DNA from 4 places in the Geodermatophilus sp. SMS 5-13 genome. Region 1 is predicted to be linked to each of the others. Evidence: riboswitches for the same ligand, from Rfam matches in the RefSeq annotation. Region 1 holds a riboswitch; each other region holds the start of a gene.
The links. Region 1 has a riboswitch for cyclic di-AMP ahead of AB3388_RS01345 (LysM peptidoglycan-binding domain-containing protein). Riboswitches for the same ligand answer to the same signal wherever they lie in the genome.
Positions count from the first base shown of each region.

Region 2: it holds a riboswitch for cyclic di-AMP, as region 1 does, so the genes downstream of both, AB3388_RS26305 (C40 family peptidase) here and AB3388_RS01345 (LysM peptidoglycan-binding domain-containing protein) in region 1, are expected to answer to the same signal.
Region 3: it holds a riboswitch for cyclic di-AMP, as region 1 does, so the genes downstream of both, AB3388_RS19435 (C40 family peptidase) here and AB3388_RS01345 (LysM peptidoglycan-binding domain-containing protein) in region 1, are expected to answer to the same signal.
Region 4: it holds a riboswitch for cyclic di-AMP, as region 1 does, so the genes downstream of both, AB3388_RS15135 (VldE C-terminal domain-containing protein) here and AB3388_RS01345 (LysM peptidoglycan-binding domain-containing protein) in region 1, are expected to answer to the same signal.

Region 1 covers NZ_CP165729.1:277,018-284,185, reverse strand. Annotated here, with positions in the region: gene AB3388_RS01355 (ABC transporter substrate-binding protein) at 1-7, shown strand, start outside; gene AB3388_RS01350 (vWA domain-containing protein) at 181-1,812, shown strand; cyclic di-AMP (ydaO/yuaA leader) riboswitch at 1,972-2,138, shown strand; gene AB3388_RS01345 (LysM peptidoglycan-binding domain-containing protein) at 2,145-3,302, shown strand; gene AB3388_RS01340 (NADPH-dependent FMN reductase) at 3,528-3,896, shown strand; gene AB3388_RS01335 (glycosyltransferase family 9 protein) at 3,946-4,869, opposite strand; gene rfaE2 (D-glycero-beta-D-manno-heptose 1-phosphate adenylyltransferase) at 4,866-6,236, opposite strand; gene AB3388_RS01325 (D-sedoheptulose-7-phosphate isomerase) at 6,233-6,916, opposite strand; gene AB3388_RS01320 (glycosyltransferase) at 6,913-7,168, opposite strand, start outside.
Region 2 covers NZ_CP165729.1:5,419,604-5,426,771, reverse strand. Annotated here, with positions in the region: gene AB3388_RS26315 (transglycosylase domain-containing protein) at 1-1,110, shown strand, start outside; gene AB3388_RS26310 (phytoene desaturase family protein) at 1,123-2,682, opposite strand; cyclic di-AMP (ydaO/yuaA leader) riboswitch at 2,925-3,074, shown strand; gene AB3388_RS26305 (C40 family peptidase) at 3,091-4,167, shown strand; gene AB3388_RS26300 (hypothetical protein) at 4,278-5,000, shown strand; gene AB3388_RS26295 (DUF2568 domain-containing protein) at 5,075-5,437, shown strand; gene AB3388_RS26290 (hypothetical protein) at 5,415-5,960, opposite strand; gene AB3388_RS26285 (DUF3817 domain-containing protein) at 6,070-6,411, shown strand; gene AB3388_RS26280 (serine hydrolase domain-containing protein) at 6,449-7,168, shown strand, end outside.
Region 3 covers NZ_CP165729.1:4,018,523-4,025,690, forward strand. Annotated here, with positions in the region: gene AB3388_RS19425 (DUF4352 domain-containing protein) at 1-309, opposite strand, end outside; gene AB3388_RS19430 (ADP-ribosylglycohydrolase family protein) at 616-1,662, shown strand; cyclic di-AMP (ydaO/yuaA leader) riboswitch at 1,935-2,098, shown strand; gene AB3388_RS19435 (C40 family peptidase) at 2,114-2,623, shown strand; gene AB3388_RS19440 (nuclear transport factor 2 family protein) at 2,729-3,133, shown strand; gene AB3388_RS19445 (DUF427 domain-containing protein) at 3,128-3,931, opposite strand; gene AB3388_RS19450 (OsmC family protein) at 3,928-4,380, opposite strand; gene AB3388_RS19455 (nitrile hydratase accessory protein) at 4,364-4,690, opposite strand; gene nthA (nitrile hydratase subunit alpha) at 4,687-5,289, opposite strand; gene nthB (nitrile hydratase subunit beta) at 5,286-5,951, opposite strand; gene AB3388_RS19470 (MSMEG_0572/Sll0783 family nitrogen starvation response protein) at 6,026-6,517, opposite strand; gene AB3388_RS19475 (hypothetical protein) at 6,560-6,814, opposite strand; gene AB3388_RS19480 (FAD-dependent oxidoreductase) at 6,816-7,168, opposite strand, start outside.
Region 4 covers NZ_CP165729.1:3,123,896-3,131,063, reverse strand. Annotated here, with positions in the region: gene AB3388_RS15150 (DEAD/DEAH box helicase) at 1-1,390, opposite strand, end outside; gene AB3388_RS15145 (DNA-directed RNA polymerase subunit alpha C-terminal domain-containing protein) at 1,470-1,910, shown strand; gene AB3388_RS15140 (bifunctional 3'-5' exonuclease/DNA polymerase) at 1,942-3,603, shown strand; cyclic di-AMP (ydaO/yuaA leader) riboswitch at 3,753-3,922, shown strand; gene AB3388_RS15135 (VldE C-terminal domain-containing protein) at 4,217-5,083, shown strand; gene AB3388_RS15130 (VOC family protein) at 5,087-5,461, opposite strand; gene AB3388_RS15125 (IclR family transcriptional regulator) at 5,535-6,227, opposite strand; gene AB3388_RS15120 (aldehyde dehydrogenase family protein) at 6,317-7,168, opposite strand, start outside.

The DNA of each region.
Region 1 (7,168 bases):
GGCGTAACCCGCTTCCGCACCATCGACGGGCCGTCGGCTCCCCACCCGGGAGCCGGCGGCCCGTCCGCATGAGCGAGAGCGCATCCGCCCGGTGGGACGGCGCAGCCCTCCGGGAGCGGCCGACTACTCTCGGTCGGCGGCCTCAGGGCCCGCACGGAGTCCGCACGATCGAGAGCGAGCATGGGCCGTCACGCCGATCCCTCCGCCGCCCGCCGGTTCCACCCCCGCGCCGTCGTGGCCGTCGTCGCCGTCCTCGGGCTGCTGGCCGGCGGGATCGTGTGGTGGGCCGTGGCCTCCGGCGGGGACTGCCGGCAGCGCACCGTCCGGGTGACCGTCGCCCCCGAGCTCGGCGCGCTGGCCCGGGACGTGCTGCGCGGCCCGCAGGAGCTGGACGACGGCAGCTGCGCGGTGGCCGCGGTCGAGACCCAGGAGCCGCTGCAGACCGTCGCCGACCTCGGCGCGCTCGAGGCCTCGGCGCTGCCCCACGTGTGGGTGCCCGACTCCTCGCTGTGGCTGGCCCGCGCCCCGGAGGGCGCCGCCCTGGAGATGACCAGCACGCTGGCCCATTCGCCGGTCGTGCTCGCCACCAGCCGGGCCGCCGCCGACGCGCTGGGCTGGACCGACGCCCCGCCGACCTGGGCCGCCGCCCTGGCCGCGCAGCACCCCATCGCCGTCCCGGACCTGGCCGAGAGCGCCGAGGGGATCGCCGCGCTGGGCGCGGTGCGGGCCGGGCTCGGCGGCGGTACGGACGCCGACAACGCGATCGTCGAGGCGGTCCTCGCCGCGGCTCGCGGGCCGGCGGTCAGCGTCGCCGATGCCCTGGCCGCCGGCGGCGCGGGCGACGCCGACGCCCCGCTGGTGCCGGTGAGCGAGCAGGAGGTGTACGCCGCCACCGCGGCCGCCGGCGACTCGCAACTGGTCGCCGTGTACCCGAGCGACGGGTCCCCTCGGCTGGACTACCCGGTGCTCCGGGTCGCGTCGACCCCGGTCGAGAGCGCCGCCGCGGTGGACGCGATCGTGGGCCGGCTGACCTCCGCGGCGGCGTCCGAGCGGGCGCGCGGGGCCGGGTTCCGCGACCCGGAGGGCGCCGCACCGTCGCACGCCGCCGACGCCGGCCTGCCGGACGCGGCACCCGAGGCGATCGCGCTCGACCCGGCCGACGTCCGTGCGCTGCTGGCCCGGCTGGCGAGCCTGTCCGCACCGTCCCGGATCCTGGCCGTCTTCGACGTGTCGACGTCGATGGAGGCGCCGGTCGGCACCAGCACGCGCGCGACCCTCGCCAGCGACGCCGCCAGGAGCGCGCTGACCCTGATCCCGGACACCTCGGCGATCGGGCTCTGGAACTTCGCCCACCATCTCGACGGGGACCAGGACTTCGCCGAGGTCGTGCCGACCCGCCGGCTGGACATGCAGGTGGAGGGCCGGCCGCAGCGGGTCGCCCTCGACGAGCAACTGCGCCAGCTGCCCGACCGGCTGCGCTCCGGCGGCACCGGGTTGTACGACACCACGCTGGCGGCGGTCCGGGCGGCGCAGGCCGACTACAGCCCGGACGCGGTCAACAGCGTGCTGATCGTCACCGACGGCGCGGACGACGACGACCAGAGCGTCGGCCTGCCGGAGCTGCTGGACACGCTGCGCGCCGAGGCCGACCCCGACCGGCCGGTGAAGGTGATCGGGGTGGCCCTGGGCCCGGACGCCGACCTCGACGTGCTGCGGCAGATCGCCGAGGCCACCGGCGGCGCGGCCTACTCCGCCGAGGACCCGGCCGACCTGCAGGACGTGCTCTTCGACGCGATCCGCCAGCGGCAGTGAGCTGATCCGCATTTCGGCGGACGGCGTCGTCGTCACCTGGCGTTTTCCCGCCGGCGGCACCGGATGTGGCGGGCGTCACGGCGACAATGCACATAACAGGCCGTAGCGTTTTGGCTGCGCTCAGCTAAACAAGAGCGTGGAGCCGGTCCGCCAAACCCTGCCCACCGGCTGCCATCCCGAACAGTTCAGGGCAGGGGTGGGGGACCCACGTTTCCACGGCGCGCCAGGCCTCGGGCCGCGCGCCTCGGGGTGAAGCCGCGCACCGCGGCCGGGCACCGATCGCCCGAACCCGACAGCTCACCTCGCCGGCGTCATCGGAGATCACTCACACCATGCCCAAGCACCGCGCGCCCCGTTACGTCCGCACCAAGAAGGTCATCTCCCGCGCCCCCGTCGCCGCCGGCGCCACCGTCGTCGGCATCGGCGTCCTGAGCTCCCCGGCCCAGGCCGCCACCAGCCACGACTGGACCGGCGTCGCCGAGTGCGAGTCGGGCGGCAACTGGAGCATCAACACCGGCAACGGCTACTTCGGCGGGCTGCAGTTCAGCCAGTCGACCTGGGCCGGCTTCGGTGGCACCGACCTCGCCCCCCGCGCCGACCTGGCGACCCCCGCCCAGCAGATCCAGATCGCCGAGGAGGTGCTCGCCGGGCAGGGCATCGGCGCGTGGCCGACCTGCGGCAAGCGCCTGACCGACGGCACCACCGCGGCCGCCGCCGAGGCGGCCCCGGCTCCGGCTCCGGCTCCGGCCGCGCCCCCCGCTCCGGCCGCCGACACTGCCGCCGCCGAGAAGGACACCGCCGCCGCCCCGGCCGGCGACTACACGGTGAAGCGTGGCGACACGGTCGCGAAGATCGCCGCCGCGCACAGCGAGCCGTGGCGCGAGCTCTACCAGCTCAACGCCCACGTCATCGGCGGCAACCCGAACCTGATCTTCCCGGGTCAGGTGCTGCTGACCTCCGGCTCGGCGCAGGCCGCTCCCGAGGCCGCGGCGCCGGTCGTCACCGCGCCGGCCGCGGCGCCCGTGGAGGCGGCGCCCGCTGCCGCTCCGGCCGCGCCCGCGCCAGAGGCCGCGCCCGCGCCGGAGGCCGCGCCCGCGCCGGAGGCCGCTCCTGCGCCGGCCAGCAGCACCGCGAAGATCACCAACACCGCTGGTGCCATCAAGCCGCGGGCCCAGGCGGCCGCCGACGCAGTCGTCTCCAACGTGCCCGGCGCCGACGCCATCACCCTCGGCGGCACCCGGGCCAGCGCGCGCGACCCGCACGGCCACCCGTCGGGCCTGGCGATCGACTACATGGTCCTGGGTGACCGCGCCCTCGGCGACGCGATCGTCACCTACCAGGTCGCCCACTGGGACGAGCTCGGCGTCGAGTACATCATCTGGCAGCAGCGGATCCTCACCTCGCCGAACGGCTCCTGGAAGCAGATGGCCGACCGCGGCAGCCCCACCCAGAACCACATGGACCACGTGCACACGAACTACGGCGCGTGAGCCGCGCGGAAGGCCGTACCGGTCTTCCGCCGACCCCGGACCGCCCCGCCCGCATTCCGCGGACGGGGCGGTTCGTCGTTTCCGGGGGGGGTCACGCGGGCGGCGCGCAGTCCTCGTCCCCGGCAAGCCGGGCGCCAGGCGGTCGGCCACCCCGCCGAGCTGCGACGTGCCCGGGAGCGGTGGCCACGACCTTCTCCCACCCGGCGTCGGTGAGCGTCGCGTGCGGTGGCCCGCTTCGACGGGTTCGTCTTCGTCACGCCCGAGTACAACCACGGCATCCCCGGGTCGCTGAAGAACGCGATCGACTTCCTCCACTCGGAGTGGGCGAACAAGGCGGCCGGCTTCGTCGGGTACGGCGTCACCGGCGGCAGCCGGGCGATCGAGCAGCTGCGCCTGGTGCTCGCGGAGCTGCGGGTCGCCACGGTGCGGGCCGGCGTGTACCTGAGCATCTTCACCGACTTCGAGAACATCACCGAGTTCACGCCCGGAGCGCACCAGGTGCCGTTCCTCGAGCAGACGCTCGACCAGGTCGTGGAGTGGGCGACCGCACTGGCGCCGCTGCGCGCGGAGGCCGAGAGCGGCGCGGCGGCCTGACCTCGGTTCCGGCCACGCTCGTGCTCTGCCCACCCTGGTGGGCAGAGCACTAGCGAGCACGGAGCAGGGAGTCCAGGGCCTCGGTGACCTCGGCGACGGTCACCTTCGCGAGGGCGGGGTCGAGCTCGGTGCCCCAGGGGTCGCCGGCGCCGTCCCCGTGCCAGAGGACGACGTGCTGCTCGCGCGGCGGCGGACCCCACAACGCGGGCGACACCGGGCCGAACAGCACCACCGACGGGCGCCGGTAGGCGGTGGCCAGGTGCGCGACGCCCGTGTCGCCGCTGACCACCACGCGGGCGGCCGCGACCACGGCGGCCAGCTCGAGCGACGACGTCCGCCCGGCGAGGACGGCGTCCTCCCCCAGCCGGGCCCCCTCGGCGACCGCACGGGCCAGTGGCTCCTCGGCCGGCCCGCCGGTGATCCGGACGTCGTGCCCGGCCCGCGCGAGGAAGCGGGCGACGGCGGCGAACCGGTCGGGCGGCCACCGGCGCCCCGGGAAGGCCGCGCCGGGGTGGACGACGGCGGCCCCGATCACCGGCGGCGGCACGGCCGGGACGGCGAGGTCGAGCGCGTCGGGATCGGCGGGGACGCCGAGCCCCTCGGCGACCAGCCGGCACCAGCGGTGCACCTCGTGCTCGTCGGGCCGCCAGACCGGGCCCGGGTAGCCGGGGCTGGCGAAGGTCAGCAACCGGTCGGGGTGCAGCCGGCCGACGATCACGTGCGACGCCGGCCCCTTGCCGTGCAGGTCCACGGCCAGCTCCGGCGGCGGGCGGTCCCAGTCCAGCGGCTCCAGCTCGCGGGAAGGCAGCACCTCGTCGACGGCGTCGATCAGCGCCGCGAGCGGCTGCAGCGCCGCCGTCGTCGCGAGGACCAGGTGGTGCTCCGGGACGGCTCCCCGGATCGCCCGGATCGCCGGCACCCCGGTGAGCAGGTCCCCCAGTCCCAGCGGCCGCAGCACGACCGCGGTCTTCATACTCGCGAGCGCTCGACCAGCGCGGTCGTCGAGTGCCCGTCGAGGTAGGGCAGGACGACGGCCTGCCCACCCCACCGCCGCAGCACCGCGGCCTCGGGCAGGTCGGCGCCGGCGTAGTCCCCACCCTTGGCCCAGACGTCGGGACGCAGCCGGTCGAGGATCTCCGCGGGGGTGTCCTCGTCGAACACGACGACGGCGTCGACGAACTCCAGCGCCTCCAGCACCCGCGCCCGGTCGGGGGCGCTCACCAGCGGCCGGGACGGCCCCTTGAGCCGGCGCACCGAGTCGTCGGAGTTGATGCACACGACCAGGCAGTCGCCGAGCCCGCGGGCGGCGCGCAGCGTCGCCACGTGGCCGGGGTGCAGCAGGTCGAAGCAGCCGCCGGTCGCGACGACGGTGCCCCCGCCGGCGCGCACCCGGGCGAGCAGCGCGTCGACCGACGAGTCCGCCACGACGTTCGGCTCCTCGGCCTCGGCGTCCCACGCGGACGCCCCGCCCCGCGCGACGAACGCCGAGGCCGCGGCGACCGCAGCCGCCACCGCCTCGCCGGTCACCGCGCCGTCGGCCAGCGCCAGCGCGGCCGCGGCGGCGAAGGAGTCGCCGGCACCGCACGGGTCGCCCCCGGTCACCGCGACCGCCGGCACGACCATCGGCGCGCCCTCGCCGTAGGAGAGCAGCGCGCCGCGCGAGCCCAGGGTCACCGCGACCGCGCCCACGCCCCAGCGCCGGATCAGCGCCTCGGCCCGGGCCCCGACCGCGGCCAGCCCGTCGCCGGTCGCATCGCAGCCGGCCGCGGCAGCCACCCGGGCCGCCTCGGACCCGTTCGGCGTCACCAGCCGCGCGCTCGGCACCGGGTCGGCGCCCCGCGGGTGCGGGTCCCACACCACCGGCCCGCCCGCCTCGGCCAGCGCCGCGCGCACGTCCGCGGCCGACGTCGTCCCCCGGCCGTAGTCGGCGACGAGCACCGCGGCGGCCGACCGGATCACCTCGGCGGCCGCGGCCGGCAGCGCGCCCAGGTCGGCCACCGGGCTGCCGCTGTCGATCCGCACCACCGAGTGGTCGCCCACCCGCACCCGCTGCTTGACCGCGGTGCCGCCCGACGACGGGATCTCCACCAGCCGCACCCGCCCGGCCAGCAGCGCGCGCAACCGGTCGGCGCCCTCGTCGGAGTCGACCGGCGCGACGAGCACGACCTCGCGGCGGGTGGCCGCCGCGGCGATGACCGCGGCCAGCGCCGCGCCGCCGGGGCGCTCCCGGCGCTCGACGTCCTCGACGACCGGCACGGGCGCGTCGGGGGTGAGCCGGGACGCCGAGCCGACCAGGTCGACGTCGAGCAGCGCGTCGCCGACCACCACCAGCGGCTTCACTCCACCACCTGCACGCGGTTGGCGGTCGACACCCGCGCCGGCTCGCTGAGCACCGCCGCGTCGAAGGCGGCGCAGACCAGGTGCAGCGCCACCAGGTGGCACTCCTGCACGGTCGCCGTCCAGGGCGAGTCGATGCACACCGCCTCGTCCGCGGCCGCGGCCAGCGGGTTGGGCGCCGGGCCGGTCATGGCCAGCACGGTGATGCCGCACTCGCGCGCCCGCCGGGCGGCGGCCACCGCGTTCGGCGACCGGCCGGACGTCGACAGCAGCACCAGCACGTCGCCGGCCCGGCCGTGCGCCTCCACCTGGCGGGCGAACAGCTCGTCGGCCGGGTAGTCGTTGGCGATCGCGGTCAGGCTCGACGTCTCGGCGGTCAGGCAGATCGCCGAGAACGGCGGTCGGTCGGCGCGGTAGCGGCCGACCAGCTCGGCGGTCAGGTGCTGCGCCTGCGCGGCGCTGCCGCCGTTGCCCGCCGCGAGCAGCCGCCCGCGCCCGGCGCCGCAGAGCACGTCGGCGAGCAGCCGGCCCCAGCGGTCGAGGGTCTCGACGTGGGCACTGACGTCGCGCAACGCGGCGGTCAGCGAGGCCACGTGGTCCTGGCCGGTCAGGTGCGTGCACGCGTCGGGCGAGACGACCTCGGCGGTCGAGTGCGGCGCTCTGCTGAGGGAGTCGAGACTCACCGGGCGACCTCCACGAGTCGGGGGGCGGACAGGACCTGGCGGTACACGGCCTCGGTGTCGGCGACGACCCGGCTCCAGCGGTAGCGGGCCCGCGCCCGTTTCACGCCGGCCGCGCCGTAGGCGGCGCGGCGGTCGTCGTCGGCCAGCAGCGCGCCGACCACCTCGGCCAGCCGCCCGGGGTCGCGGGGCGGCACGAGGTCGCCGGTGACGCCCTCCGCCACGCTGTCGACCAGCCCGCCGACGGCGGTGGCG
Region 2 (7,168 bases), 730 kb from region 1:
CTCGACATGACCACGGCGCTCTACCAGTCCTCCAACACCTACTTCCTCGGCCTGGAGGACGCCCTCGGCAGCGTCGAGGAGCCGGTGCGGATGGCCGAGCGGGCGGGGCTGTTCCAGTTCAGCGACCCCGCGCTGCCGCAGCAGATCATCGACGACAACCGCGGCTCGTTCACCTTCGGCTCGGAGCCGACCAGCCCGCTCGGGCTGGCCAGCGCCTACTCGACCTTCGCCGCCGGCGGCACGCAGTGCGACGTCGTCCCGGTGACCCGGCTGCTGGACCGCAACGGCAAGGACGTGCTCGGCGACGACGGGCAGCCGCTGGTCCGCGACCGGTGCACGCCGGAGGCGATCGCGCCGGGGATCGCCAACACGATCAACCAGATGCTGCGCCGGGACGTCGAGCCCGGCTACGGCGGCCAGACCGGCCGCCGCGCGTACGTGCCCGGTCACCAGATCGCCGGCAAGACCGGGACCTCGCAGGAGAACTTCTCGGCCGCGTTCGTGGGCTACACGCCGGAGATCACCGCCAGCGTCATGGTGCTCAACCCCAAGCGCAACGAGGACGTCGGCGGGTTCGGCGGCAACAAGCCGGCGACGATCTGGCACGACGCGATGGAGCCCATCCTCCAGGCGCGGGGCAGCGGGCAGTTCCCGCCGGCCGACGAGACGGTGGAGAACGGCAACACCAAGCCGGTGCCGAGCTGCGGGAGCGTCAGCCGGTGTCAGCGGGCGCTGGCCAACGCCGGCTTCGCCTACACCACCGTGCGGGTCGACAGCTCCCGCCCCGCGGGCACGTTCGTCGGGCTCAGCCCCCGCAACCGCGCCGTGCCCGGCCAGGTCGTCATGATCCGGGTGAGCAACGGCTCGGACTACGTCGAGCCAAAGCCGGAACCCGAGCCCGAGCCGGAGCCCGCTCCCCAGCCCGCTCCGCAGGAGGAGCAGCAACAACCGGCGCCGGACCCACCGGCCGACGAGGGCGGGAACGGCGACCAGGGCAACGGGGACCAGGGCAACGGGGACCAGGGCGCCGACCAGGGACCGCCGCCCGGCCGGCCGCCCGGCGACTTCCCGTCGGGCCCCGGTCAGGGCGGCGACGACGGCGACAACTGACCGGCGGCGGCCTCAGCGGGCCGCGAGGAGGTGCCGGGCGGCCGCGTAGCCGCCCAGCCCGCTGACCGCGCCGCCGCGCACCGTGCCCCCGGACGACGCCGAGACGATCCGCGGGTGCGCGGTCGCCACGCCCCACGTGCCGGCCTCCTCCGGCGCGCGGGCCACCGGCCAGTCGAGGTCGCCGTGGAAGATGTGGCCGCCCGGCATGGCCAGGGCGGCCTCCACGTCGAGCGGTGAGGCGGCCTGCAGGCAGGGCTGCCCGTGCGCGTCGCGCGCCAGGCAGTCCAGCAGCGGCTCCTCCAGGTGCGCGTCCAGCTGGGCGACCACCCGCCGGACGGCCTCGCCGCGGGTGGTCTCGTTGTCCGCCGCGTAGAGCTCCGCCGGGGTGTGCAGGCCGAACAGCGTCAGGGTGTGCAGGCCCGCGGCGCGCGCTTCCGGCCCGAGGATCGTCGGATCGGTCAGCGAGTGGCAGTACACCTCGAACGGGATCGTCTCGGGCAGCTGCCCGGCGGCGGCCCGGGCGTAGGCCGCGTCGAGCTGGCCGGCGGCCTCGTCCACGTGGAAGGTGCCGGCGAAGGCGGTCGCCGGGTCCGTGCCCGAGCGCAGCCGCGGCAGCCGGGCCAGGACCATGTTCACCTTCAGCTGCGAGCCGCTCGGCCGCGCTCCGGCATCGGTCCCGGTCAGCTCGGCGAGCACGGTCGGCGCCGCTCCGACGACGACGTGCCCGGCCTCGGCCGCGGCGTCGCCGTCCTCGCTCGTCCAGTGCACGGTGACGCCGTCCCGGCCGGGCTCCAGCGCCGTGACCGTCGCCCGGGTGACCAGCTCGGTCCCCGCAGCCCGGGCCGCCGCGGCCAGCGCCCCGGTGACCGCGCCCATGCCGCCGACCGGCACCCGCCAGCGCCCGGTCCCGTTGCCGATCAGGTGGTAGAGGAAGCAGCGGCCGGCGGCGCTGCCCGCGTCGTGCACGTCGGCGAAGGTGCCGATCAGCCCGTCGGTGAGCGCCACCCCGCGGACGACGTCGTCGGCGAGGTGGTCGGCGACGACCTCGGCGAGCGGGCGCTCGCGCAGGTCGTGCCAGAGCCCGGGGTCGCGCAGCCGGCCGGCGAGCTCGCCGGGCGCGAGCAGGGGCTCGGTGAGGGTGGGCGCCAGGTCCTCCGCGAGCGTCGCCAGCCGGCCGTAGAACCGCTGCCAGCCGGCCAGCTCGGCATCGGAGCCGGTGAGCGCCCGGAACGAGGCGGCCGTGGCCGGGCCCTCCTCCCGTTCGACCAGCAGGCCGACCGACCGGCCGCCCCGGGCCACCGCGGTGTAGGAGGCGACCGCCCGGTCGAGGAGCGTCAGCTCCAGGCCGAGGTCCGCCACGATGCGGTCGGGCAGCAGGCTGACCAGGTAGGAGTAGGCCGACAGGCGGACGTCGACGCCGTCGAACAGCTGCCGGCTGACGGCGGCCCCGCCCACCTCCGGCCGGCGCTCCAGCACCAGCACCGACCGGCCGGCCTGGGCCAGGTAGGCGGCGGCGGTCAGGCCGTTGTGTCCACCTCCGACAACGACGACGTCGTAGCGCGCATGCGGCATCTGCGCACCGTAACCGCCGCCCGGATGCCGTTTGCCCAGGTCGCCATGTTCACGTTCACATGACACGCCGCGGAGCTCGGGCTCGGGCTCGTCACGCAGCGTGCGCTGTGAAGCGCAAACGGTTGTGAAGAGGTGCACAAATTACATCCAGGTGATTGTCATGAGGCGGTCATCCGCTTACCGTCTGTATGTCCGTCGGGGCGTTGAGTCACTACTCAGTGACACCCGCCGGGCGCCGCCGAACCGGTGGACCGCGCGAGACGCGGACGCCGGACCGGGGACCCACCGCAGCACCGGGGTGAAGCAGGTCCGGCCCTCCAGGCCGGCCCGCCGGGCGCCTTCTGAGCCCGAACCCGTCAGCTAACTCGGTAGGCGGCTGATTCGGAAGAAATGGAGAGCCGCCAGGCCATGGCGACCCCTCGGACGTCCTTCCCGCGCCCGAACCTCCTGCAGCGCCCGCGGATCACCGCGCGCCGTGCGGTCCTCACTCTCGCCGGCGCCATCGGCGTCGCGTTCGTCCCGGTGCCGGCCTCGGCCGCGCCCGCCCCCGCCACCGCGCAGGAGGCCGCCGCGCTCATGGCGGCCCGGGCCCACGACCTCGAGGTCGTGACCGAGAAGTTCAACGAGGCGCGCGATGCGCTCACCGCCCAGCAGGACGCCGTCCGCGCCGCCGAGGCCACCCAGGCCCAGGCGCAAGCCGAGCTCGCCACCGCGCAGGCGCAGGTCCGCGGCATCGCCCGCAGCGCCTTCACCGGCGAGGGGCTCAACGGCTTCGCCGCGCTGATGACCAGCGACGGGGCCGACGACTTCGTTGCGCGCATGTCGACGCTGGACATGGTCGCCGCGCACCAGAACGAGATCCTCGGCCAGGCCGCCGAGGCCAGCCAGGTGGCCGCCCAGGCGCAGGCCACGGCCGCCAAGGCCGCCACCGAGGCCCAGGCCACCTTCGACGCGGTCGCCGCCCAGCAGGCCGATCTGCAGAAGCAGGTCGACGAGTACCAGGCCGACTTCAGCCGGCTCACCGCCGAGGAGCGGCAGGCGACCACCGAGCTGGCCGGCCACGGCGGGGAGCGCGCCAGCCGGGCCGAGCGGGCCGAGCCGCTGCCCTCGGGGCCGATCGTGGCGAGCAGCACGGCCGCGCAGACCGCCGTCGACACGGCGATGGCCCAGCGTGGCAAGCCCTACGTGTGGGCGGCCGCCGGCCCCGGCTCGTTCGACTGCTCCGGCCTGGTCCTGTTCGCCTACAAGGCCGCCGGCGTGAGCGTCCCGCACTCCAGCCTCCAGCAGTCCCGGATGGGCCAGGCCGTCTCCCGCGGCGAGCTCCAGCCGGGCGACCTGATCTTCTTCTACAGCCCGGTCAGCCATGTCGGCATCTACATCGGCAACGGCCAGATGGTGCACGCCCCGACGTCCGGCGACGTGGTCAAGGTGGCCTCGATCGACGCCGTCGGCAAGATCACCGCGATGCGGCGCATCGCCGGCTGACCCACCCGCACGCTCGCAGAGCCCCCGGCCGCCTCCCCCGCGGCCGGGGGCTCTGTCGTGTTCCGGCGCCCGGAAGGCGGCCACGCGGACGCCCGGGGGAGGACGATCCGGTGCCGGCGGCTCGGTCGGAGGTCCGGGAGGGCACGGTGGGGCAGCGGGCAGCGGAGGACGGCGACGGCGTCCCGCCGGCGGCCGGCGAGGCCGATCCGCGCATCCCCAAGCTGGACCGCGTCGCCACGACCCTGATCGGCGCCGTCGCCGCCGTCGGCGGGCTGCTCGCCGTGTTCGGGGTGAACAGCGACCGCATCGACCTGCTCCTCGACGACTCGGACGCGCGCAAACTGCTGGTCGCCGCCGGCGTCTCCGCCGTGGTGGCGGTCTGCCTCAGCCTGCTGGCGCTCATGGTCCGCGGGGCCCGCATGGAGGTGGCTGCGCTGGCCGGCGGGTCCGCCGCCTATGTCGCGGGCCTGCTGTTCGCCATCTTCGCGGCGGCCGGCGCGGCCGACTTCTCCGGGCATCCGTCGATCACGGAGGTCGCCGTGCAGCCCGGCCCTCCGGCGACCCTGTCCCTGACCGTCCGCGCCGGGAGCATGGACGAGAACCAGTCCGTCGCGGTCCGCATCGTCGACGCGCCGACCGCGGCGGTCGTCTACTCGGCGACGATGCGGCCGGACAACACCGGCCGGATCGAGCAGCAGGTCGCGTTCCCCGTGCCGGACGGCGCGCGCGAGCTCGTCCTCGAGTCCTGGCGGCTGGACCAGGCGAGGCTGCCGCCCGACTGCGCCGCCGGCCATGCCCGCGTGGTCTGCGTGACCCTGGCGCTGCCCGGGTGAGGGTTGACAGCCCATCAGTCGACGAGAACACTGCTCTCGAATCGGATCGTCGATCACGAAACGGAGCAGGAATCATGGCGCACGTGTGGAACTGGACCTGGGCCACCGTGGCCTTCGCCTCAGAGATCGCCGCTCTCGCCGCGCTCGCGGTCGGCGCCTGGTCGCTGTCCACCACGACGACCGGTCGGGTGCTGGCCGCCATCGGCGCCCCGCTGGCCGCGGCGGTGCTCTGGGGCCTGTTCGCCGCCCCGCACGCGCCGGTGCAGGTCGCGGTGCTCGCCGTCGCCACCAAGGTCGTCGTCTACGGCTCGGCGGTCCTGGCGCTCGCGCTGTCGGGGCACCCGCGGCTCGCCGCCGTCCTCGCGGTGGCCGCCGTCCTCGGCTCGGTGCTCTCGGGTCCGCCGTCCGCCCTGGTCACTCCTCCGCCGGCGGCCTGACCTGCTGCAGCAGCCCCCAGACGAACTGCGCGCGGACGCCGCCCGGGAGGTGGATCTCCCAGCGGGTCACCACGCCCGGGTCGACGCTCACCGCTCCCGGCAGGCCGACGACGTCGTCGAGCACGTGCTCCCACACCCGCAGCCGGCCCGCGGCCGCGGGCGGCACCGGCGAGCCCGGCGCGCGGACCAGGTGCTCGTTCAGCACCGTCCCGCCGGGGCCGGACAGCACCTCCCACAGCAGGTGCGGCCACAGCGGCAGCGGCCAGCGGCGCACCTCGACGTCGAGGTCCCCGAACCGGCGGTCCTCCACCTCGTCGGGCGGCCCCAGGACGGCGGTGCGCAGCGCCAGCCCGCGCGGTGCCCGGGCCGCGTGGTGCAGCGCCTGCCAGCGCCGGTGCGCGGCGCGGGCCTGCGCCCGGTCGGCCCCGAGCCGCGGCAGCGCCTGCGCCACCAGATCGGGGCGGACGTCGGCCATCCGGCGCAGCAGCACGAGGCAGAACTCCCGCCGCGCCAGCCCCTGCACGCCGCCGACCCTGCCATCCGACGAACGTCACACTGCGCAGCGGGGACGCCGGCGGGTGCGCCGGCCGTTGAGGCCTCCGGACACCCGCACCCGAGGAGGACCCCGCCCCATGCCGTCGCGCACGCCCCGCCCCGCCCTGGTCGCCACCGCCTTCCGGGTGGTCGCCGTCGCCGAGGCGATCTCCTGGCTCGGACTGCTCGCCGGCATGTACCTGAAGTACGTCCCGCGGACGACGGAGGTGGGGGTGCACGTCTTCGGCCCCATCCACGGTGCCGTGTTCGTGGCGTTCGTCGCGGTCACCCTGCTCGCCGCCAAGGTGCTGCGCTGGCCGGTGCGCACCACGCTGCTCGCCCTGGTCGCCGCCGTCCCGCCGCTGGCCACCGTCTGGTTCGAACGGCGGGCGAGCCGCCGCGGCCGGCTGCCCCGGCGGGAGCTCGCTCCCGTCGGCTGACCGGGCCGCTCCGCGGACGGCTCACTACGGTCCTGGCATGCCCGAACCCGTGCTGCCGGCGACCGCCCGCCGGCTGCTGGCCCGCACCGCCCGCGCCCAGCGCGACGGCCGCGCGCCGAGCCTGGTCGCCGGCGTGGTCCGCGACGGCGGGCTCGCCTGGTCGGCAGGGCGCGGCGACGTGCCGGAGCCGCACACCGACGTCCAGTACCGGCTCGGGTCGATCAGCAAGACGATCACCGCGACCGTCGTCATGCGGCTGCGCGACGAGGGCCGGCTCGCCCTCGACGACCCGCTGGAGAAGCACCTGCCCGGCACACCGCTGGGCGACCGCACGGTCGGGCAGTTGCTGTCGCACCTCTCCGGCGCCGCCGCGGAGAGTCCCGGCGGCTGGTGGGAGCGCACGCCGGGCGGCGCGCTCGAGGAGCTCGGGCTGGGCGCCGCCGACGTCGTCCTGGGGGCCGCCCGCCGGTTCCACTACTCCAACCTGGGCTTCGGACTGCTCGGCGAGCTGGTCGCGCGGCAGCGCGGCGCCGCCTGGGAGGACGTCGTCCGCGCCGAGGTGCTGGGTCCGCTCGGGATGGACCGGACGACGCCGCGCCCGGTGCCGCCCGCGGCGGCCGGCACCGCGGTGCACCCGTGGGCCGACGTCGTCCTGCCCGAGCCGGAGCACCATGCGGGGGTCATGGCCGCGGCCGGGCAGCTGTGGGCGACGCTGGCCGACCTCGCGCGCTGGGCCGCATTCCTGCTCGGGGACACC
Region 3 (7,168 bases), 2.1 Mb from region 1:
GTCGACGCCGTTGACGACGAAGCTGAACTTGCCGTCGGCAGCAGGCTGGCCGATGCCGAAGTCGGCTGCGGCAGTCTCCGCGGCCTCGGGCTGCGACTGGTCCGGCGCGGTCGCGCCGGTGGAGGCGTCGGCGGAGGCGTCAGCGGAGGCCGTGGACGCGGTCTCGCTCCCGCCCTTCGTGGCGTTGATGATGATGCCGACGACCACGACGGCCGCGAGGACGAGGAACCACGGCTTCTTGAAGAAGGGCTTCTTCGCCGGAGTGGGCTGCTGGGGCGCCTCGAACGGCGCCTGCATCTGCTGAGTCATGTGTCTTCCCGTTCGGAGCAATGCCGGCGACCGAGGCCGACCGCGCGGTTCACGCCGGTCGGTCTCGTCCGGCGCTGTGGGCGGAGCCTCACATGGCGCAATCCCGCGTTGCGGGATTGCAGGCCGGAGCCGTCCGCATCAGCAACCTGGGTCACAGGAATCTCCCAGGCATCGCTTCGCTGGGCCACAGGGACGAGCTCTCGATGCGTTCGTCGGTGTGCGGTCTCGGCGACGTATGTGCCAGGCACGGCTCAGCCCAGCGGCGCCGCCGCGGCTGAGCCGGGCCGAGCCCGTAGCGTCGGCGGGGTGAGCGCCCCGCGGATGGACCGGTCGCACCGCGTCGCCGGCGCGCTGGTCGGCGCGGCCGTGGGCGACGCGCTCGGCGCGCCGTTCGCCGGGTTGCCGCCGGGCGAGTTCTCCCGGCGGTTCCCCGTGCCGGCGCGCGGGGTGCGCACCGAGATGTGCGGCGACCCGCCCGGCCGGCTCACGGACGATTTCGGCGCCGCGCTGGCGGTGGCGTTGAAGGTGGTCGCCGGCGAGCCGGTCGAGCCCGCTTCACCCGTGCAGGCGCTCCCCTGGGCGATCCGCGCCGCGCGAGATGCGCGGTCCGGTGGCCAGGGCGCCCCGGGTGGCCACGACAGCGCGCACCTCGGCGACACGCTGCGCCGGGCGTTGGACGGCGAGGACCCCACGCGGCTCCGGGACGCCGGCAGCTTCGCCGAGGTGCTGCGGAGGGCGGTCGACGAGGGCGGCGACACGTCCGCGCGGGCCGCGGTCGCGGGTGCCCTGGCGGGCGCGACCGTCGGCATGGCCGGCATCCCGATGCGCTGGTCCTCGGTGGTGCACGGCGAGGCCGCCGGCCGGTCCTGGCGGCTGGACGACCTGCAGGAGCTCGCCGCCGCCCTGGACGGCCGCGCGGCTGCGCCGTACGACCCCGGCGTCATCCCGCGGATCGGCCCGCGGGAGGTGCTGCCGGGCATCTGGGCGGGCAACCTCGACGGCGCCCGCTACAGCGACAGCACCTTCGCGGTCATCTCGCTGTGCCGGCTGGGTGAGCCGTTCGGCCACGAGGTACAGCGGATGGCCTACCTGGCCGACAACGACTACAACACCGAGCTCGACGTCGTCCTCGAGGACGTGCTCGCCGACATGGCCGCGCTGCGCGACGAGGGACGGCGGCTGCTCGTGCACTGCCACGGCGGGGCGTCGCGCACCGGGCTGGTCCTGCGCGCGTGGCTGCGGCGCACGGAGGGGCTCTCGGCGGACGAGGCGACGGCGCGGGTGGCCGCGAACTGGCCCTACCTCGGGCTGTGGAACGCCAGCTTCACCGCGGCGCTGGAGCGGATGCGCTGACCCGTCGGGCCGGAAACCGCTGCCGGTTCGGGGTCGGGCACGCACGCGCTGTGGTGCCGTGCCGGTACGCCGGAGTTACGCGCACTCCCCGTGCCGACCGCCGTCCTGTGGTGCGGTCGAGCGTCCGGCCAGGTCAGGACGGCGAGGCACCCCGCTCCCGGGTGTGTCGGAGCGGCAAAACGCGGGGCTGACTCGATTCGACGGGGTCCAAAGACCCTCCTAGCGTTCTCGCGGTCCGGATGGGGCCGCACAACTCCCGAACCTGGGAACCCCACCGGACGCCGCCGAACCGGGCGGCCGGCCGCGTGCCGGCGCCCGGACCGGGGACCCACCGCAGTACTGGGGTGAAGCACGACCGTCATGGGGGCCGGTCGCGCCGGGCGAGTTCCCCAGCCCGAACCCGTCAGCTAACTCGGTAGGCGGCTTCGGAGAACAAGGAGAACCGTCGTCGATGACGACTGCACACACGTCCCTCGCCCGTCGCTTCACCGCTCCCGCCCTGGCCCTCCTCGCCGGCGCCGGAATCGTCCTCTCCCCGGGAGTCGCCTCCGCCAACAGCGGGGACTCGGGCGGCGGGACCGCCGTCGCAGCCCCCGCAGCCGCGGCCAACGCCGCCGCCCAGAGGGCGGTCGACACCGCACTCGCCCAGCGCGGCGACCCCTACGTCTGGGGCGGGTCCGGTCCGAACGCCTTCGACTGCTCGGGCCTGATGCAGTACGCCTACCGGGCGGCCGGGGTCTCCCTGCCGCACTCCTCGCGGATGCAGTCGACCATCGGCACGCCGGTGTCGCTGAACGCGCTGCGGCCCGGTGACCTGGTCTTCTTCTACAGCCCGGTGAGCCACGTCGCGATGTACATCGGCAACGGCCAGATCGTGCACGCGTCGACCTACGGCCAGCCGGTCAAGGTGGTGGACCTGGCGTACATGCCGGGTGCCGTCGGCGCCCGCCGGCTCGTCTGAGCCGCGCTCCGGTGCCCCGGCCGCACGGCCGGGGCACCGGAGGCATTGACACCGCCCGCCCGCGGTGGCTGCCTGGTGGGCGTCCCCACGCACGGGAGGCCCGGCATGAACGCCACGATCACGGGGCTGCGCGACGCGATGAACGCGCACGACCCCGAGGCCATGGCCGCGCTGTTCGCCCCGGACTACCGCAGCGAGCAGCCGGTGCACCCCAACCGCGGCTTCGGCGGCCGCGACCAGGTCCTCGAGAACTGGACGCAGATGTTCGTGGGCGTCCCGGACCTGCAGGTCGGCGTCGTCAAGGAGACCACCGACGGGACGACGTCCTGGTCGGAGTGGGTGTGGAAGGGCAGCCACGCCGACGGCCGCCCCTTCCTCATGAAGGGCGTGACCGTCTTCGGCCTGCGGGACGACGGCCACATCGCGTGGGGGCGGCTGTACGTGGAGCCCGTCGAGCAGGACAGCGCACCGATCGACGAGGCGGTGCGCCAGCTCTCCGGGACGTCATGACCAGGGTGTGACCGGCCGCTCCTGCGGTTCGCCGTCGACGACCAGGTCGACGTGCTCGTTGCGGAAGCAGATCCGGCCGGCGATCCGCGGGTTCTCCGGGATCGGCGACTCGTAGCTCCACGCGACGTCCTCGAGCACCCGGTCGCCGACCCGCGCCGACCACCAGCTGGCCACGCCCTTGTACGGGCAGGTCGACGTCGTCGGGCTGGGGCGCAGCTCGGTGCGGACGTCCTCGGGCGGCAGGTAGTAGCGCACCGGCAGCGAGGTCTCGAACAGCAGCAGCGGCCGCGTGCTCTCGGCCAGCAGCTCGCCGTCCACCTCGACGCGGACCTCCCGCGAGCTGGGCACGACGTCCACCCGCTTGTGCGGGTCGCGGGCGTGCGCGACCAGCGGCTCGTCCTCCTCGAACCAGGTGAGCCCGCGGCCCCAGGAGAACGTGACCAGCCCGGCCAGCGCCTCCAGCGGCGGGGGCGGCTCGGCGTGCGCCCAGGCGGCGCGCTCCGCCCGGCGGCCGCCGGCCTGCACCGTCCAGGCGGTCATCCCGTCGTCGTCCGCCGGATCGACCAGGACGCCGGGGCGGACGTCGTCGGGCGGGAGGAAGTAGGTCGGCAGGAACGTCCGCGGCAGCGCCTCGGGCCCGTACTGCACGAACAGGACGGCGCGGCGGGAGTCGGCGACGAGCTCGTCGCCCAGCCGGACGCGGATCCACCGCGGCGACGGCTCGACCAGGGGCCACCAGGGGCGCATGCCGGCCAGCGCGGCCAGCCGCTGGCCCATGTCTCGGGGCGGGGCGCTCATGCGGGATGAGGCTCCTCCGGGCGGTGCCGCAGCTCAAGGGCCGCCAGGCCGACCTCGATCTCCGGCACCGCGGCGAACGTGTTGGACACGTAGCAGACCCGCTTCGCCGGCTCCAGCAGCGGCGTCACCTGGTCCGCCGGCGCGCTGGTGCCCACCGTGAGGGCGAGCGAGGAGAACCGCGGGCCGGCGTAGGTGCCGGTCGCGGTGACGGTCAGGTCCGGCAGCTCGATCCCGCGCTTGCCCGCCGCCCAGGCCAGCGCGAGGGCGTAGCAGGAGGACAGCGAGGCCAGCAGCAGGTCGGTGGGCATGGGCCCGCGGCCGGTGCCGCCGACCGACTCCGGCTCGTCGACGGTCAGCCGGAAGCCGCCGGCCTCGACCGTGCACAGCCAGCCGCCCTGCCAGGTGGCGACGGCGGTGTTGGTGCCGCCCCGCTCAGTCGTGCCCGTGATCGTGACCGGCGGGCCGCGCGGCGAACGCGGCCGAGCGCGCGCCGACGTCGTCGGCCGAGACCAGCCCGGCCCCGGCGAGCACTCGCTCCAGCGCCTGCAGCCAGCAGCGGTAGTAGCTGAAGCCCTCGGTGTCCGCCGCGGCGATCCGGTCGATCAGCGCCGTCCGGAAGGTCTCGTAGTCGATCGTGCCGGCGTCCACGAGGGCCATGGTCAGGCCGAAGGCGCGGCCCTCCCACGGCGCGGCGAAGACCAGCTCGCCGTTGGACCGCGGCGGCGCGGCCGGGCCGTCGACGTCGAGCGCGACGGTCACGGCGCCGCCACCCGGCGGACGCCGACCATCGCGTCCCGGGTGACCAGCCCGGCCAGCTCCTCCTCCGACATCGACTCGGTGCCCGGGGGGCGCTCCGGCAGCACCAGGTAGCGCACCTCGGAGCTCGAGTCGTAGACCCGCACCTCGACGTCCTCACCGACGTCGGTCCCCCACTCCGCGAGCACCGCGCGGGGCTCGCGGACCACGCGCGAGCGGTAGGCCGGGTCCTTGTACCAGGACGGCGGCAGCCCGAGCACCGGCCACGGATAGCAGGAGCACAGCGTGCAGACGACGACGTGGTGCACGGCCGGGGTGTTCTCCAGGACGACCATGTGCTCGCCCTGCGGGCCCGTGAAGCCGAACTCGGCGATCGCGGCGGAGCCGTCCTCGAGCAGCCGGCGCTTGTACTCCGGATCGGTCCAGGCCTTGGCCACGACCTTGGCGCCGTTCATCGGGCCGACCGCGCTCTCGTAGGTGCGGATGAACTTCTCGACCGTCTCCGTGTCGATCAGGCCGCGCTCGAGCAGCAGCGACTCGAGCGCTTCGGCGCGCAGTGCCGGGCTGAGCGTCGGGTCCGCGGTCTCCCGCACGTCGGTCATCGGGCCTTCTCCAGGTAGCTCTCGTACAGGTCGACGCTGAAGGTGGCGGGCTCGGCGTCCGGGCCCCACAGCTCCCGGGAGTCGAACCGGACCTCGTAGACGTGCTGCGGGTTCTCGCCGGTGAACGCCGCGGCGGTGTCGGGGAAGACCTGCGCCGGCAGCACCGCCGTCACGGTGCCGCGGCGGCCGCGCACGTAGGACGGCAGCCGGGTGTGCGGCGCGGGCTCCCCGGTCTGCGTGAGCACCTCGTCGCCGACGGAGAACGCCGGCGGCGCCTCGACGGTGCGCAGGTTGCCGGCGCCGCCGCTGGCCATGGTGGGCTTGTGCGGCTCGGGGGCGGCCGGCTCCTCGACGTCCTCACCCTGCAGCCGTCGCGCCCGGGCCTCGACCGCGCCGGGGGCGAGGATGCCGCTGTCGAGCAGCAGGATCTCGGCGCTGGCCAGCCACCGCTCGTAGTAACCCGACAGGTACTCCTCCTCGGGCACGCGCTCGATGGCGTGGCGGAAGGCGTGCAGGTTCGCCCCCGCGACGCGGTTGCACAGCAGCGCGAGGGCGAAGGTGCGGGCCTCCCACGGGTCGTGGAACACCGGCTCGTCGGGGTCGATCGGCGGCAGCGGCCCGAAGGCGCGGGTCCGCCCGCCCATGTCGTGCACGCGCTCCATGGCAACTCCCTCCGGCGCGCTTTATCGCGACAAAGCGCGCGCGCTTTGTCGCGATAAAGCGCGCTGTCGACCCGTCACACGGTCCAGGTGTTGAGCTGGAAGGCGCCTTCCTTCCACGCGGTGAGCGCGGAGTCGAGGACGTCGAGCGGGTTGAACGCCTTGATCCCGTCGATCAGGTCGTCCTCGCGGAACCCGTACAGGGCGCCCATCGCGAACCGGCAGGCGTAGATCGAGGCGCCCTCCTTGAGCAGCGTCTTGATCTGCTCGTTCACCGCCAGGTTGCCCGGGAAGCCCTCGGTGCCGACCTGCGGGAAGCCGCGGGTGCGCGAGCCCAGCAGCACGCCGGGGCCGTACAGGACGATGTGCACGTCGAAGCCCTTGCGCACCAGCCGGGTCGCCGTCTTCAGGTTGACCAGCGCCACCGACCCCTCGAACGGCACGGTGTGGATGAAGACGAACGCCTTCTGCCCCGGCTCGGCCTTGATGTCCGGGAACACCTTCTCCTCGAGGTCGTAGAGGACGTCGCCGTCCTGGGCCTTGGGGATGTCCACGGTCTTGCTGCTCACGACGGTCCTCCTTGACTCGGTGGTGTTCTCGGTGCGAGGCCGTCAGACGGCCGGGCCGCTCCCCTGCTCGGGCTGATGCCACGTCCGGCGGTGGCTGCCCGGCATCGCGCGCATCACCGTCGAGCGGAGCTTCCAGGGAAGTCGGTGGTAGGCGGGGACGTAGACCTGCTGCCAGAAGCGGTCCACGCCGCGCGGCGGCAGCGGCGGGGTGGTGCCGTAGCGGGCGGCGACGTCGCGCTCGGCGGCGACCATGAGCTGGCGTTCGGAGACCGCGCGCAGCCGCCGCGCGAAACTCACCTCAGCCCTCCAGCCGGACGAGCGCGTCCTGCGCCGCGAGCGCGATCGGCTCGTTGAGCGCGCCGATGGGCGGGGAGTAGACGTTCTCCATCGTCGCCAGGTCGCGCAGGGTGATCCCCTTGCGCACCGCCATGGCGAGGAAGTCGGCCCGCTCCTTGATCCCCTCGCCGCCGACCATCTGCGCGCCGATGAGCTTGAGGCTGCCCGGCTGGGCGAGCAGCTTGATCTTCACCGGCTTGACGTCCGGGAAGTACCGGGCGCGCGAGATCCCCTGGGCCTGCCCCATCACGTACGGGATGCCGAGCGCCGTCGCCAGGGTCTCGCTGAAGGAGACGCCGCCGATCATCCACTTGC
Region 4 (7,168 bases), 2.8 Mb from region 1:
CCCGCCGCGGGCCCCGCTCGGGGCGCAGCTGCACGTCGGGGATGTCCTCGTCGTCGTCGGTGCCGCCGCCGGCCTCGTGGGCCAGCTTGACCGCGGCGAGGGCGACCTCCACGACGTCGAACTCGTCGGTGAGCGTGTCGACGACGGTCCGGAACTGCTCGAGGTCGTCCTCCAGCAGGCTCTCGCGCAGGGCGGCGCGGGTGAGGTCCAGCCGCCGGGCGCGCACGTCGGCGACGGTGGGCAGCTTCTCCACCGCGATCGGCGACTTGGTCACCTGCTCGATCGTCTTGAGCATCCGGTGGGCGCGGGGCTCGGCCAGCGTGATCGCGACGCCCTCCCGGCCGGCCCGGCCCACCCGGCCGATGCGGTGCACGTAGGTCTCCGGCGCGGAGGGGACGTCGTAGTTGACGACGTGGGTGAGCTGATCGATGTCGAGCCCGCGGGCGGCGACGTCGGTGGCCACGAGCAGCTCCGCCGTCCCGGCGCGCAGCCGGCCCATGACCCGGTCGCGCTGCTCCTGGCTCATCCCGCCGTGCAGCGGCTCGGCGCGGTAGCCGCGGCCGTTGAGGGTCTCGGTGAGGGTGTCCACCTCGTCCCGCGTCCGGCAGAAGACGATGGCCGCGGTGGGCGACTCGACGTCCAGGACCCGCCCGAGGGCGGCGGGCTTGCTGGCCCGGGGGACGACGTAGGCCGTCTGCCGCACCCGAGGCGCCTCGCCGGTGGCCGGCCGCTCCCGCGCGACCTCGATGCGGACCGGGTCCCGCAGGTACCGGCGGGCCAGCGCGTCGAGGCGGCGCGGCATGGTCGCCGAGAACAGCACGGTCTGCCGCTCCTCCGGCGTCTCGTCCAGGATCGCCTCGAGGTCCTCGGCGAAACCCATGTCGAGCATCTCGTCGGCCTCGTCGAGGACCACGGTGGCGATCGACCCCAGCCGCAGCGTGCTGCGGCCGACGTGGTCCAGCGCCCGCCCCGGCGTGGCCACGACGACGTCGACGCCGGCGTCGAGGGCGCGCAGCTGCCGGCCGATCGGCTGCCCGCCGTACACCGGCACGACCCGGGCGCCGAGCTCCTTGCCGTAGCGGTAGAGCGCCTCGGAGACCTGGATCGCCAGCTCGCGGGTCGGCACCAGGACCAGGGCGACCGGCTCGGGCTCGCGGCGGCCCGCGGGCAGCCGCTGCAGCAGCGGCAGCGCGTACGCCGCGGTCTTGCCGGTGCCGGTGGCCGCCTGACCCTGCAGGTCCTGGCCCTCGACCAGCGGCGGGACCGCCTCGCGCTGGATCGGGGTGGGTTCCTCGTAGCCGAGGCCGGCCAGCGCGGTCAGCAGCTCGGGCCGCAGCCCGAGGTCGGCGAACGTGCCGCCGTTCTCGTCGTCCTGCACGGCGCCGGTCATGCCCCCATCCTTCCCACCGCCGACGGGAGCCGACTCCCCGGGTGGCCGACCGACGGTGCGACGTTAGGGTGAGCGCGCCATGCAGAGCAGACCGACGGGACAGGCGATCCCGGCACTGGGCCTGCCCGCGCGGGCGGTCAGTTCGCTGGCCGCCGCCGGGATCACCACGATCGAGGACCTGGCCGGGCTCACCCGGCAGGAGCTCGCCGGCATCAAGGGCCTGGGCCCGGGCATGATCGCCGCCATCCGGCGCGTCGTCCCCGAGCCGGGGCCGGCGGAGCCGATCGAGGACGAGGCGCCCGCCGCGCCGCCCATCCCGTCGTTCGCCTCGCTGCGCGAGCCCCGCCGCCGGAGCGCGGTCGACCTGCTGGTCCCCGAACCGGCCCCGGCCGAGCCGTCGCCCCCGCCCCCGGCGCCGCGGCCGGCCGAGTACGCGGACCTGCTGCGGCTGGTGCTGCGCCTCGCGAGGTGGTCGGTGCGCGAGCCGGTGCGCTGCCTGGGGCGGCTGCTCCGCCGCTAGGCCTGTCGGCCCCCTCGGCGACACTGCGGGGGTGAACCGGGTCGTCCTGCTGCGCCGCGGCGAGGGCGCCGTGGAGGCCCGCGAGTGCGCCGACGACGGGACGCCGGTCGCCGCGGCGCAGCTGGCCGCGGGCGAGCTCGCCGGGTTCGTGCGGGAGCGGGAGCGCACGCCGGTCCGGTGGGTGTGGGACGACACGACGCGCTGGTATCCGGCGCTGCTCGCGGCCGGCGTGCGCGTCGAGCGCTGCACCGACCTGCGGCTGAGCCACGCCGTCCTCCGGCGCTCGCCGTTCGTCGACCAGGCGGTGCTCTCCGGCGGGGACGCGGCGGGCTGGGACGCGCTGGCGCCGGTGTCCGCCGAGGAGCCCGGGCTCTTCCCGCTCGAGGACCCGGCCGACCGGCTCGACCCGCTCGGCGAGCTCGACCGCCAGCAGGCCGCGCTGGCCGCGTCGGGGGAGCGGGGACGCCTCGGGCTGCTGCTCGCGGCGGAGTCCTCCGGCGCCCTGGTCGCCGCCGAGATGACGCACGCCGGCCTGCCGTGGCGGGCCGACGTGCACGAGCGGCTGCTCACCGACCTGCTCGGCGCCCGGCCGCCGGCCGGTGCGCGGCCCCCGGTGCTGGAGGGCCTGGCGGCGCAGGTGCGCGCCGCCCTGCGGGCGCCCGAGCTGAACCCCGACTCGCCCGGCGAGCTGCTGCGCGCCCTGCAGACCGCGGGGCTGCCGGTGCGCGACACCCGCTCGTGGACGCTCGAGCAGCTCGACCACCCCGCCGTCCCGGCGCTGCTGGAGTACAAGAAGCTGGCGCGGCTGCTGGCGGCCAACGGCTGGAGCTGGCTGGACGCCTGGGTGCGCGACGGCCGGTTCCGCTCGTCGTTCGTGCCCGGCGGCGTGGTGACCGGGCGGTGGGCGTCCAACGGCGGGGGAGCGCTGTCGGTGCCGGTCCAGGTCCGCCCGGCGGCGATCGCCGACGCCGGCTGGCGGTTCGTCGTCGCGGACGTCGCCCAGCTCGAGCCGCGGGTGCTCGCCGGCATGAGCGCGGACACGGCGCTGGCCGAGGCGGCCCGCTCCACCGACCTGTACGAGGGCATGGTCGCCGCCGGCGCCGTCGCCACCCGGGCGGAGGCCAAGGTCGGCGTGCTGGGGGCCATGTACGGCGGCACCCGGGGCGAGAGCGGCCGGATGATGCCGCGGCTGACCCGCCGCTACCCGCGGGCGATCGGGCTGGTCGAGGACGCCGCCCGGGCGGGGGAGCGCGGCGCGGTCGTGCACACCCTGCTCGGCCGCGGATCGCCGGTGCCCACCGGCGCGTGGGCCGAGCGCGCCGTCGAGCTCGGTGAGCCGCCCGACGACGGCGGCTCACGGGAGGAGCGGGACCGCTCCCGCCGCGCCTGGGGGCGGTTCACCCGCAATTTCGTCGTCCAGGGGACGGCGGCGGAGTGGGCGCTGTGCTGGCTGGCCGACCTGCGCAACCGGCTGTGGCGGCTCGGCGGCACCGGCCCGGTCGAGGAGCGGCCGCACCTGGTGTTCTTCCTGCACGACGAGGTCGTCGTCCACACGCCCGAGGACCTGGCGCCGGACGTGCTCGACGCGGTGCACGGCGCGGCGGCGACGGCCGGCCGGCTGCTGTTCGGCGACTTCCCGGTCGACTTCCCGCTCGACGTCGCCGTCGTCGCCTCCTGGGCCGACGCCGGCTGAGCCGCGACCCCTAGCACCCCTCCGCCGTCAAGGCGGGGCGCCGCGACGTGCATCACTCGACGAATCGACGGCCGCCGATTGTCACGACTGCATAACGGCTCTACGGTGAATATGCCCGCCCGGTCATCACGTCCCCACCCGGGGAGTCCGAGCGGACGCCGCCGAGTCGCCCACTGTTCGGCAACGAGCAACGGGCGAGCCGGGGACCCACCGCAGTACTGGGGTGAATCCCGCTCACGGACGCCTGCGTCCGGAGCGGGTAGGGCTGCTTCCCGCCCGAACCCGTCAGCTAACTCGGTAGGCGGCTCACGGAAGAAACGGAGAGCCGCTCCGATGACGCGCGCTATTTCTGCTGCATCTGCTGCTGCACGACCCGGTACGGCCCGCTACCGCCGGATGCGCCCGCGGAGCTGACCGCCGGCGGCCGGCCCTGACGCCTCCCGCGCGCGCCCACCACCCCGAGCACCCCCGCTCGACCGGCTGACCAGCCGCTTCCCCGGTGGCCCGCGCCGGCCTGCCGCGTCCCGGACGCGCCGCCGACCCGCTGTCCGCATCCCCTCGCAGCGCGCCGCCCGCGCGCCGCTGCGCCCACACCTCACGGAGCACGTCCCCCATGGACCCCCGCACCACCACCTCCGGCCGGGCCCGCCGCGCGCGCCTCATCCCGCCCGCCGCCGCCCGCCGCCCGGGCCTGTACCTGGGCGTCGCGACCGCCGGCGCGCTCATGGTCAACGTGCTGTTCGGCGCGGACCCGGCGGCCCAGGCCGAGGCCGGGACCCCGGAGTCGGTCAGCGTCGCCCAGGAGCTCGGCCTGACCGCCCAGTCGGGCACGGTCGCCGCCCCCACCGAGGACCTGCAGCCGCTGGCGGACCTCGCCGCCAGCCGCAGCACGCGCGAGGCCGAGCAGACCGCGGCGCAGCAGGCGCAGGCCGCCGCCGACCAGGCCGAGCTCGACCGGCAGAAGGCCGAGGCGGAGGCGGAGGCCAAGGCGGAGGCCAAGGCGGAGGCCGAGGCGAAGGCCAAGGCGGAGGCCGAGGCGAAGGCCGCCGCCGCGCATACCGCGGCTGCCCCTGCCGCCGCGGAGCCGGCCCGCGAGGTCGCCGGCACCGCGGTCACCGCGACCGCGCACATCACGAACACCGCGGGCAGCATCAAGCCGCAGGTGCAGGCCGCGGCGAACGCGGTGGTCTCCAACGTGCCCGGCGCGGGCGGCATCACCCTCGGCGGCACCCGCCCCAGCGCGACCGACCCGGGCGGGCACCCGTCGGGGCTGGCGCTGGACTACATGGTGCTGTCCGACACCGGCCTCGGGAACGCGATCGTCCAGTACCACATCGACCACTGGGACGAGCTGGGCGTGGAGTACATCATCTACCGGCAGCGGATCCTCCAGTCGCCGGGCGGCTCCTGGCAGGGCATGTCGGACCGGGGCAGCGCGACGGCGAACCACATGGACCACGTCCACGTGAACTACCGCTGAGGATCAGCCCCCGTACGGCACGGTGATGATCTCCAGCATGTGGTCGTTCGGGTCCTTCCAGTACACGCCCCGGCCGCCGTCGTTGGTGTTGATCTCGCCCGGGTGCCGCTCGAACGGGTCGGCCCAGTAGTCCAGGCCGCGCGCCCGGATGCGGCCGAAGATCTCGTCGAACTCCTCCTCGGAGACGAGGAAGGCGTAGTGCCGCGGCTGGGCGACCTCGTCGTCCTGGAAGTCGAGCGAGACGCCGTTGTCGAGCTCGACGACCGCGAACGGGCCGAAGTCGGTCGGCGGCTTGCGGCCGAGCAGGTCGGCGAGGAAGGCGGCCGACGCGTGCCGGTCGCGGGCGGCGACGATGGTGTGGTTGAGCTGGACGGGCATCTGCGGCTCCCTCCGACGGCCGTGCGACGGCGAGCAGCCAAGCACGTCGGAGCCCGCTGCGGGAGCGGTCTGCTCAGCGGACGGCGACGGCCGCCTTCGCCGCCGCCTCGGCCACCGCGGACCCGACCTTCGTGACGTCAGCGCTGTCGTCCACGTAGACGACCGCGAGCGCGGCGCGGGCCCCGCCGTCGGGGCCCAGCACCGGGGCGGCGACGGAGCGCAGCCCGGCGATCACCTCGCCGTGGGAGGCCGCCCAGCCGACCCGCCGCGCCTCGCGCAGCTCCTCGCGGTCGTCCGGGGACGGCGGCTCGGGCATGAGCAGCGCGAGACCGGGGGCGCCGCGGCCCACCGGGTGCCGGGTGCCCGGCCGGTAGACGACGTGCGCCGCGGTGTCCTGCGGCTCCACGCTGGTGACGGTCACCGCCTCGTCGCCGGAGCGGATGACGAGGAACGCGGTCATGCCGAGGTCGGCGACCAGTGCATTGAGCCGGGGGAGCGCGGCGGCCTGCAGATCGGTCCGCACCCCCCGGCCGAGCGCGGCGATGCCGAGGCCGAGCCAGTAGTGCCCCGCCGGGTCCCGCTCGACGAGCTGGTGGTCCTCCAGCGTCCGCAGCAGCCGGTAGGCGATCGAGCGGTGCAGGCCGACGGCCGAGGCGATCTCCACGATCGGCTGCGGCGCGCTCACGCTCGCCAGGTGCTCGAGGATGCGCAGGCCGCGGTCGAGCGTCTGCGACTGCGGTGCGCTGCCGCCGTCCTCCGCCGCCATCGCCGTCCTCCCGATCCGTCCTCCGGTTCGCCCAGCCTACGGGCGCCGCGGCGCGGGTCCCGTTGCGGAACCCGAGCCGCGGCACGCCGTCACGCGACGATGACCTTCGGGGCGGCGAACTGCTTGAGCCCCTCGGCGCCGAACTCCAGGCCGTAGCCCGAGGACTTGACGCCCCCGAACGGCACCTGCGGGTTGAGGACGCCGTGCTGGTTGACCCAGACGGTGCCGGCCTGCAGCCGCGCGGCCACCTCGAGCGCCTGCTCGCGGTCGCTCGCCCACACCGAGGCGCCGAGCCCCTGCTCGCTGGCGTTCGCCCGGCGGACGGCGTCCTCGACGTCGGTGTACCGGATGACCGGGACCGCCGGCCCGAACTGCTCCTCGTCGACCAGCGGGACGCCGTCGGTGACGTCGGCGACGACGGTCGGCCGGTAGAACAGCGGGCCGAGCTCGGGGGCCGGCTCGCCGCCGGCGACGATGCGCGCACCGCGGGCGCGGGCGTCGTCGACCAGGCCCGCGACGATGTCGAACTGCTTCCGGTTCTGCAGCGGGCCCAGCACGTTGCCCGGCTCGAGCCCGTTGCCGATCGGCATCGTGCGCGCCAGGCCCGCGAGGGTGTCCACGACCTCGTCGTAGAGGGAGTCGTGCACGTACAGCCGCTTGAGGGCGGCGCAGGTCTGGCCGGTGTTGATGAAGATGCCCCAGAACAGGCTCTCCGCGATGGCCGGGACGTCGGTGCCCGGGAGCACGATGCCCGCGTCGTTGCCGCCCAGCTCGAGGGTGAGGCGGGCGAGGTTGGCCGCGGAGCTCTCGACGATCTTGCGGCCGGTCTGGGTGGAGCCGGTGAAGGTGATCTTGTCCAGGTCCGGGTGCGCGGCGATGGCGGCGCCCACCTCGCGGTCACCCGAGACGACGGTGAGCAGGCCCTCGGGCAGGTGCCGGTT